Regions from separate parts of the Chryseobacterium sp. B21-037 genome, predicted to be linked through region 3. Evidence: riboswitches for the same ligand, from Rfam matches in the RefSeq annotation. Region 3 holds a riboswitch; each other region holds the start of a gene.
The links. A riboswitch is a leader RNA that binds a small molecule or an ion and turns the genes downstream of it on or off. The one in region 3 is predicted to bind S-adenosylmethionine.

Region 1: another riboswitch for S-adenosylmethionine. It lies ahead of MTQ00_RS22400 (alpha/beta fold hydrolase); the one in region 3 lies ahead of MTQ00_RS17710 (SusC/RagA family TonB-linked outer membrane protein).
Region 2: another riboswitch for S-adenosylmethionine. It lies ahead of MTQ00_RS14620 (TonB-dependent receptor plug domain-containing protein); the one in region 3 lies ahead of MTQ00_RS17710 (SusC/RagA family TonB-linked outer membrane protein).

Annotation. Positions count from the first base shown of each region.
Region 1 covers NZ_JALGCB010000001.1:4,117,736-4,121,022, forward strand. The annotation lists gene MTQ00_RS18440 (MGH1-like glycoside hydrolase domain-containing protein) at 1-1,403, opposite strand, end outside; SAM riboswitch class I at 1,593-1,701, shown strand; gene MTQ00_RS22400 (alpha/beta fold hydrolase) at 1,765-2,754, shown strand; gene MTQ00_RS22405 (ACT domain-containing protein) at 2,766-3,287, shown strand, end outside.
Region 2 covers NZ_JALGCB010000001.1:3,299,587-3,302,873, reverse strand. The annotation lists gene MTQ00_RS14625 (outer membrane beta-barrel family protein) at 1-850, opposite strand, end outside; SAM-I-IV-variant riboswitch at 1,051-1,149, shown strand; gene MTQ00_RS14620 (TonB-dependent receptor plug domain-containing protein) at 1,455-3,287, shown strand, end outside.
Region 3 covers NZ_JALGCB010000001.1:3,959,830-3,963,116, forward strand. The annotation lists gene pckA (phosphoenolpyruvate carboxykinase (ATP)) at 1-780, shown strand, start outside; gene MTQ00_RS17705 (type II 3-dehydroquinate dehydratase) at 831-1,235, opposite strand; SAM riboswitch class I at 1,481-1,577, shown strand; gene MTQ00_RS17710 (SusC/RagA family TonB-linked outer membrane protein) at 1,661-3,287, shown strand, end outside.

The sequences.
Region 1 (3,287 bases), 160 kb from region 3:
GGTGGATTTACATCACTTAAGTTCCATTCATACGCCGGAAGTTGTCCATTAGGATGCATATACCACTCTTTGGTTAACAAGAGAAGTTGGTTTTTTGCAAACTGGGCATCAATTAATGCATAGGGAACGCAGTGAAAAGCGAGATCCCAAGTAGCATACCATGGGTATTCCCATTTGTCCGGCATTGAAATAATGTCCTTATTGTGCATGTGGTTCCACTCTGTATTTCTTACATAATGATTGAAATCCCTCGGTGCATCAAAATTAGGATCTCCCTTAAGCCATTTCCCAACATTATAATGATAAAATTGTTTGTTCCATAATAGCCCTGCGAACGCCTGACGTTGAACATTTCTTTCATCATCATTCGTTACATCGTGCTGAACTTCTTCATAGAATTCGTTGGCCTCAGCAATCCGGGTGTTGAAAATCTCATCAAAATGATGAAATGGTTCATCGGTGTCGTTTGGCGCCAACCTGAAATCAAAGGTTTTTGATTGTCCCCCACCAATAATTTCTTCAATCACAAAAGCGGCTTTTGAACCTCTTTTTTCCGGATTAACGGTATTGGAGTTATGAATAATGTGATCGTTTATACCATCCTTGAAATAGGTGTTATCTGTTAAAGGAGCTCCGTATAATTTAGGTGTATTGGTTTCATTATCACAAAAGAGACTTTTGGCACCGGTATTTCTTGAATAGAATTTTTTGATGGAAATACTATCATGGTTAATATCAATACAACCGTTGTATGAGGCGTTTAGCTGACCTTTATAAGTATTATATCCCCATTTCCAGTTGTTACGGAACCAGGCTGTTGGAGCAACAACAATAGGTGCGTCGTTTTGGCTCCTGTTACAAACTGTGATACGGACTAAAAAATCTTCAGCATCTGCTTTACAGTATTCGATGAAAATATCAAAATATTCATCATTATCAAAGATTCCGGTATCAAAGATTTCAAATTCAGCTTCCTTTTTGCTTCGTCTGCCGTTTTCAGATAGCAGGTGATCATAAGGAAATTCATGGATCGGATATTTATACACCATCTTCATATAACTATGGGTAGGCGTGTTGTCCAGATAGTAAAAGATCTCTTTGATATCTTCACCATGATTGCCCTGGGGATTACTCAATCCGAAAAAACGTTCTTTGATCATTTTGTCCTTTTTGTTCCAAAATGAAAGAGCGAAACAAAAAAGCTGTTTGGTGTCCGATATTCCGGCAATCCCTTCTTCACCCCAACGGTAGGCATAACTTTCAGCTTTATCATGATTGGTGAAATTCCACGCATTGCCATTGGGACTATAATCCTCACGAACATTACCCCATTGTCTGTTGCTTACATAAGGCCCCCAGTTTTTCCATTTTATATCCTGTAATCTTTGTTTTTCTGCAGTCATAGTTCATCATTTTTCACTACGAAGGTAATTTTTTTGAAAAATAATTCCAATTTTTTCTATCTGAATAATTCTTAATACATCCTTGTAACTATAATGATTACAGGGATTTTCAGAATAAATTATTTTTTTCATGAAAAAATTAAATAAAATGTTATATCTTTGCACCATTCGATCATTCAAATATTGAAAATGTTATCAAGAAAGGTTGAGGGATTAGACCCGATGAAACCTTAGCAACCCTTTGCGCAAGCGAAGAAGGTGCTACGTTCTACCAAATTATTTTTTGGACAGATAACTTACTGAGTTTTTCAGCCATTTCCTGTGGCATTTTCAATTGTATTATAAATAATGTATAATAGAATTGAAAACAGAACTAAAACATATTAATCTTTCGTATCAAACTAATTCCGGAAAGGAATGCAATATCCCGTTGAGCTATCAGACCTTCGGGAAAGAGCTGTTTTCAGCACCTGTTATTTTAATCAACCATGCTTTAACGGGAAATTCCAATGTATCGGGAACAAATGGCTGGTGGAAGCAATTAGTAGGAGATGGCCAGGTGGTTGATACCAATGTCTATACGGTTTTGTGTTTCAATATTCCCGGAAATGGTTACGATGATTTTTTAATTGAAGAATATGAAGAGTTTACTCCTTCGGATATTGCAGGCATATTTTTAAAAGGGCTAGAATTACTTAACATTAAAAGTCTATATGCGATTATCGGAGGTTCTCTTGGTGGAGGAATAGGATGGGAAATGCTGGTTAAACGCCCGGAACTTGCAGAAGTATTTATTCCCATTGCCTGTGATTTCAGAACTCATGATTGGCTGCATGCGCAATGTATGGTTCAGAAATTTTTATTAAATGGAAATGACGCTCCGTTACAAAAGGCAAGAATCCATGCAATGCTATGTTATAGAACCCCACAATCTTTAAACGACAGATTTCAAAATAAATACAATACCGCAAAAAATAAGCTTGAATCGGAAGATTGGCTTGAATATCACGGAAAAGCTCTTAATGAAAGATTTAGTTTAAAATCTTATCAACTGATGAATCATTTGCTGATGAACATTAATGCCGAGGAAGAAAGGCTGGAGAATGTACAGGCACGAATGCACTTGATCTCCGTTGATACAGATTTGTTCTTTCCTGCTTCCGAAATCCGGATGTGTTTTGAAAAACTGAAAGGTAAAAAAAAGGATGTTTCTTATCACGAGATCACCTCAGTTCACGGGCATGATGCCTTCCTAATGGAATACAAACAATTAAATAATATCATTAAAACCATTTTATTACAGAAAGAAACTGAACAATTACAAGAAACCTGTAATAAAGCTAAACAATAAAGAATGAACAGATGAAAAATGTTAACGAAATAAAATTTTTAAAGAACAGATCAATCATCAAATTTGAAGGAGAAGATTTCTTAGGGGAAATCGGTATTGACGGTAGAATTTTTAAAGCACTTACTTTAGCCAGGATTAGTGTAGGAGTGATCTCACAACAGGCTATAGAAAACGGAATATCAATTTTGGTTCACGAAAACGATTCTGAAAATGCGGTTAATTGTCTGATTGAGGAATTTGAAGCGGAAAGGAAATCAGGAGCAGTATCTCAGATTTATAGTATTAATAACGTTTCAGTTCTGGGGTTTGTAGCTGAAGATTTTAATAAAATACTGGCGGAACTGGCAAGAAATAATGTTTTTCCTTTGCTTCTGAATCAGATAGCAAGTGAAAAAAGAGTAAATATTGTAGTTACCTCTTCTCAGGATGAGAAAACTAAGAATATCATTGAATCTGAAATATCCAAAAAACCTAAAACCGTTCATCTTGCAATCATTGGACATGGGAATGTGGGTAAAACTCTGATTGACCAG
Region 2 (3,287 bases), 660 kb from region 3:
GTCTCAAATTATTCGTGTAAGCGGCATCAAATGCATGAAAATATCCTTCCCTGATACTGTCTTTAACAGGAATGTACGGTAGGTCAGCAAAACCGTTACTATCTGTGTAATTGCTGTTTTTATTATGATAGATATCGTAATTTAATAATAATCTGTCCTGTCCCAGATCAAATGTTAAGCCCGATTTCGCGAAATAACCACGGCCGATTCTATCCGTATTGCTTAATAATAAATCATTTTGATTCGAATTCAGCATACTTTCCCGATAGTTCTGTCCGATGTTCAGCTGCCATCCGAAATATTTATTACGGGCGTTTAAATTTAAAGAGTTGCTGGTTCTGCTTCTCAACTTACCGTAGTTGGTAAATGAATAATTTCCTGAATAAGTTGCCGTAAGATATTTATTGGCATTTTTGTTCGTAATGATATTCATAATTGCACCCCCGGAAGTTGCCGGGAATTCAGCGCCAGGTTGAGTGATCACTTCAATTCGGTCTACAGAATTGGCAGGCATCCCTTCCAAAAATGAATTGAGTTCATTGGAAGTAATGTTTAAAGGGCGTCCGTTAAGATAAACATCAAGGATCTTTCCCTGATACATCATACCGGCAATATCAGTAGACACCAGACCCGGAAGTTTTTTGATACCCTCTAAAACATTTCCGTTGTTCAGCTGGGGCTGTTCTGAAAAATCAAAAATAGTCCGGTCTGCTTTTTGTTCAACGGCTTTTTTAGTTTTGGTAATTACAACCCCTTCGATCTGCTTTTCCTTGACCTGGTTGTTGGTTTTTTCCTGAGCCTTTGTGACAATAATGCTTAAGGAAAATAAAACGAGTACAATTTTTTTCATAATGGTTTTTACTACTACTCAGTTAGACGTTTAAAATAAAAAAATGTTACAAGGAAAGTTTTTAGAGGGTTGTTTTATTCCATGAAATACCTCACAATAGAATATAATCATATTGCATCATCATACGGCTTGGTTTTGCGATTAATTTAAAAATTTTACAAATTATTTTTTTATTTGTAAAATAGTTATATCTTGTGCCTCACAATTATCAAGAATCTCATAGATGGGATAGCAACCTGCAAAACAAGCAAGGTGCTGAAATAGATAAGCCGGCAAGCTCCGGAAAAAATGTTTTTCTATTCATTCCCATCTTACAATTTTTGTTTAAAATTTAAAATCAATGTTTAAGAACAGGGAAAATTACAGCACAATGAATTTGACTTTTTGCCCGGCAGATATCGAAGCAAAGCTTCTGTATGCTGGTGATCACTCATGGCATTTCGTGATGTGTATGTGTTGTTGTTCTTAGCCTCTGGTTTCTATTAACTAATAAAACCGTTTATCATTTTTCTTTTAGCCTTGTGTTTTCAAGGTTACAGGATACTTTTTGCTTAAAATTTTAAGCAAACAAAAAAATTATAACAAAAATTTAAAAATAAAACACATGCGCCATTTTAAAAATAGAAGTATCATTGCTTCGGCCACTTTAATTTCGACGTTTTACTTCGCCCAGTCTGATACTCTAAAATCAAAAAAAATCGATGAGGTTGTTCTTCTCGGTTCAAGAGGATCAGGTAGATCATTAACAGATACTCCGGTTCCAGTAGACGTTATTAACATTTCAAAAATATTGAAACAAAGCCCGGTTAATAATATAAGCCAGGCTCTAAACTATATTGTCCCTTCTTTTTCCTCCACATCGCATACTGTAAATGACGGGACGGATTTTGTGGATCCTGCACAATTGAGGGGTTTAGGTCCCGATCAGGTTTTAGTTTTACTTAATGGGAAAAGAAGGCATCAGTCTTCACTCATCAATGTAACCCTTACACCAGGTAGGGGTTCGGTGGGAACAGATCTTAATGCGATTCCTGCTTTTGCTTTGGATAAAATTGAAGTGCTTCGGGATGGTGCTTCTGCACAATACGGATCTGATGCTATTGCAGGAGTTGTCAATTTAGGTCTTAAAAAAAGATTGGGGTTATCCGGTCAGTTATTTTTGGGAGGATATGCTTCACCGGTTACCAACAATTTTTCCGGTGGACTGGATGGAGAAACCATCTCTTTAGACCTGAATTATGGATTCAAACTTGGAAAACAGGGTTTCTTCAATATTACCACATCAACACAATACCGGGATCCTTATTCCCGAGCTGGTGTGAGGAATGGCGATATATACAATGCCTATAATGCTATTAACTACAGGGCTGCTCAAGATGGGATAGATATAGACGGGCTTTATAAGAATATAAATAATACTTCCAATAGCCAGCAAATTATCAATACGATTAAACAATATGCAACAAAAGTAAATTATTTTTCATCTGATTTACAGAATAAAATTGCAAACGCCAATAACATTTCAACTTTACAGGGTTTATTAGGAGGGGATGTTACCAATGATGAACTTGCATATAGAGGACTTCAACGGAAAGACTTCAGTATCAGGGCAGGACAGTCGAAACTACAATCAGCCCAGGTATATTATAATTCGGAAATTCCGATTAATGATGACTGGAAGGTGTATTCTTTTGGAGGATATAGCTACAGGCTGGGGAATGCCGGAGGTTTTTTCCGTTTGCCTAATACCGAGAGAAATATCAATTTTATAACACCCAACGGATATCTGCCACAGATTGAGTCTACCATTAATGATTATTCATATGCAGCTGGGATCAAAGGAAAATGGAATGACTGGAATATAGATCTCAGTAACACTTTTGGAAAGAATACTTTCAAGTTTGGAGTTGTTAATACTTTTAATTCTTCATTGGTCAACAACTCTCCAAGAAGATTTGATGCAGGTGGACTTGAGTTTTTGCAAAACACCCTAAACCTTGACTTTTCCAAAAAGTATGATGTATTGCATGGGCTGAACATTGCATTTGGAGGGGAATACCGTTATGAAAATTATAAGGTGAATGCCGGTAACGAGAATTCTTATGCCTCTTATGATATTTATGGAAATGTAGTGACCGTAAATACTCCAAAAAATGAGCTTGTGACTGATTTTTTTGGCGTAACAAGACCTGCCGGTTCCCAGGTATTTCCGGGATTTAGTCCGGATAATGCTGTTTCCGGAAATAGAAATAGTGTGGCCGGATATGTAGATGTGGAGCTGGAACCAACGGATTGGTGGCTGGTAGAAGGTGCTTTGCGCTATGAAAACTATTCAGACTTTGGATCTACCTTTAATTATAAACTAGCGACTAATGTGAAGTTGGCTGATAATTTTAATTGGAGAGGTGCTGTTTCTACAGGTTTTAGAGCCCCTTCA
Region 3 (3,287 bases):
TGCTATGCAAAAGTAATTGACTTATCGGAAGAAAAAGAACCGGACATTTTCAGAGCAATTAAAAGAGATGCTCTTCTTGAAAATGTTGTTGTAAATAATGGTGTTTCTGATTATACTGATAATTCAATCACTGAAAACACGAGAGTTTCTTATCCGATTTACCATATTAACAAAATTGTACTGCCTTCTAAAGCTGGGCATGCTAAGAAGATTGTTTATCTTTCAGCTGATGCATTCGGAGTATTACCTCCGGTTTCAATTTTAGATGAAAATCAGGCTCAATACCACTTTTTATGTGGATATACTTCTAAATTAGCAGGAACTGAAAGAGGAATTACTTCTCCAGAACCTTCATTCTCTCCGGCTTTTGGTGAGGCATTTCTTACGTTACATCCTACCATGTACTCTAAAACCTTGATTGGTAAAATGAAAGAACATGGAGCAAAAGCTTATTTGGTAAATACAGGATGGAACGGTACAGGAAAAAGAATCTCATTAAAAGATACAAGAGCCATTATTGATGCAATAATTGATGGATCTATTGAGAACGCTCCTAAGGCACAAGTACCTATTATGAACTTGGAAATTCCTACTTCTTTACCCAATGTTTCAGAAGGCATTCTGGATCCAAGACATACATACAGTGATGCTTCAGAGTGGGAAGAGAAGGCTAAAGACTTAGCATCAAGATATATTAAGAATTTTGAACAGTATTGTAACACTGAAGAGGGGAAAAAGCTGGTTGCTTCCGGACCTCAATTACAAGAACAAACAATATAAAAAAAGAAAAGCCTCATCATTGATGAGGCTTTTTTATGTATTAAAACATCCTAAAAGCTTAATAAAGCCAGTCTGTATCCTTTCATTCCAAAGCCGGATAATACAGCATCTGTGTGAGCCGCTGTTACTGACTTTTGCCGGAATTCTTCTCTTTTATAAATATTGCTGATATGTACTTCAATCTTAGGTTTCTGTATATTCTTTAAACAGTCGGCTATCGCATAAGAGTAATGAGTAAAAGCCCCCGGATTGATAATAACAGCATCAAAATCATCTTCCTGAAGTCTGTTAATTAATTCTCCTTCAATATTCGATTGATAATAGTTCAGTTCGTAAGAAAGGAATTCATCTTTTAGTTTTTCCAAATATTCATCCATTGAAATTATTCCATAAATTTCAGGTTCTCTTGTACCCAACAGATTTAGATTCGGCCCGTTTATGATTAAAATTTTCATAACATAAAATTAAAAAGTTTTTTTCGATTAGTGCGGATATTTTACGGGTTTTATTTGAAGAAGATGTTTTACATTATTTTTAATGATATTTCTCATGTTTAAAAATTTAACATTTTCTCTAATGGTTTATTAACAGGTGTTTTAAGTGAAAATTAAGTTAATTTTTGAGAATTTAAAATAAAAAATAAATTAGTCTACTTGTTTTATAGACTAATTGTTTTTAGATTTGCATCCATATTTCGATCGGCTTATAAAGAAAGATGGAGGGAACTGACCCTACGAAGTCTTAACAACCTGCATGATGCAAGGTGTTACATTCAGCCTTTTAAGGAAAAATAAGCATTTGGTTAAATCAATTTCTTGATGCCCTTTGCTGTGTTTTCCGCAAAGGGTATTTTTTTAATATTTAACAAATAAAATTGATTATGGTTAGTAGAAATTTATTCAAAGCTGGTGTTTGGATTTCACCCGGTGCTTTGTTTTTCTTAGGCATTATTAGTGTTAATGGGCAGGAGATAAAGCAGAAGAAAGATACGCTTAGGGAAAAAGATATTGATGAAGTCGTTGTAGTAGCTTACGGTAAAGCGAAAAAGACGAGTTACACAGGTTCTGTAGCGACGATCTCCAGCGAAAAGATTAATAATCGGCCGGTAACCAATATTACAAAAGCTTTGGAAGGGCAGGTAGCGGGATTGCAGGCAGTAAGTGCTTCAGGCCAACCGGGTGCTACGGCAACAATCCGTATCAGGGGGATCGGATCTATTAGTGCCTCAAGTAATCCTTTATTCGTGGTGGATGGAATTCCTTTTGATGGAAATATCAATTCTATCAGCCCAAATGATATAGAATCAATTAGTGTTTTGAAAGATGCTACGGCAAGCTCTCTGTATGGATCAAGAGGTGCTAACGGAGTGATTATTGTGACTACAAAGTCAGGGAAAAAAGGAGAATCACGAATCAATTTTAATATCAGTCAGGGATTTTCCAGCAGGGCTGTAAAGGACTATGAACAGGTTACCACGGACCAGTATTTTCAATTATATTGGGAAGCAATGAGAAATGGATATAAATCAGGACAGGTTTCAGCACAACAGGCTGCGCAAATGGCCACAGATAATCTTGTGAATAACCTGGGCATCAATCCATATGGTTCTAACTATGCAAAACCGGTAGGGACAGATGGAAAACTGCTGCCTGGAGCAAGGCCTTTATGGAATGATGACTGGAGGGATATACTACAAAGAGTGGCCTCAAGAAACCAGGTTGATCTTGATTTTAGTGGCGGAAATGAAAAAGGAAACTACTTTTTCTCATTGGGATATCTTGATGATAAGGGTATTGCCATAGGATCCGGATTTACAAAATACAGTACGAGATTGAAGATTAATAATGAAGTGAAAAAATGGTTAACAGTTGGAGCAAACCTTAGCTATACCAATAGTCTTCAGGAGGCACCACCATCTTCCGATTCAAGAACTGATAATATTATTAATGCAGCCAGAGTAATTCCTTCTTTTTATCCATACTATGAAAGAAATCCTGACGGAAGCTATAAGCTTGATGCTAACGGAAATACAATTTACGACTTCGGAAAGTACAGGCCGACAAGTGCTTTGCAAAATCAAAATGCAGCAGCAACTTTGCCATTAGACAAAAATGAAAACAGGGAAGATAACTTTTCAGGAAAAGGGTATTTGGATTTTACCTTCTTACCGGAATTAAAATTTAAATCCAGTTTTTCAATTGACCTGGTAAATTATAATGGGCATTATTATTCAAATCCGTTACTTGGGGAAGGTAGTGAAATCGGAGGTTCAGTGACCAAGACAAATTCACGGACATTATCTTATACAACCAGTAATATCTTGACCTATGACAAAAAATTCAATCAGCATCATTTCAATATTCTAGCCGGACAGGAGTTTTATCATTATGAGTATCAGACGATATCCGGAAGCCGAAGTCAGTTTTCTTTACCTTATTATTATGAACCGGATGCAGCGGCTTTATTAGGAGGTTTTAGTGGTAATAGTGATAAATTAGGTTTACTGA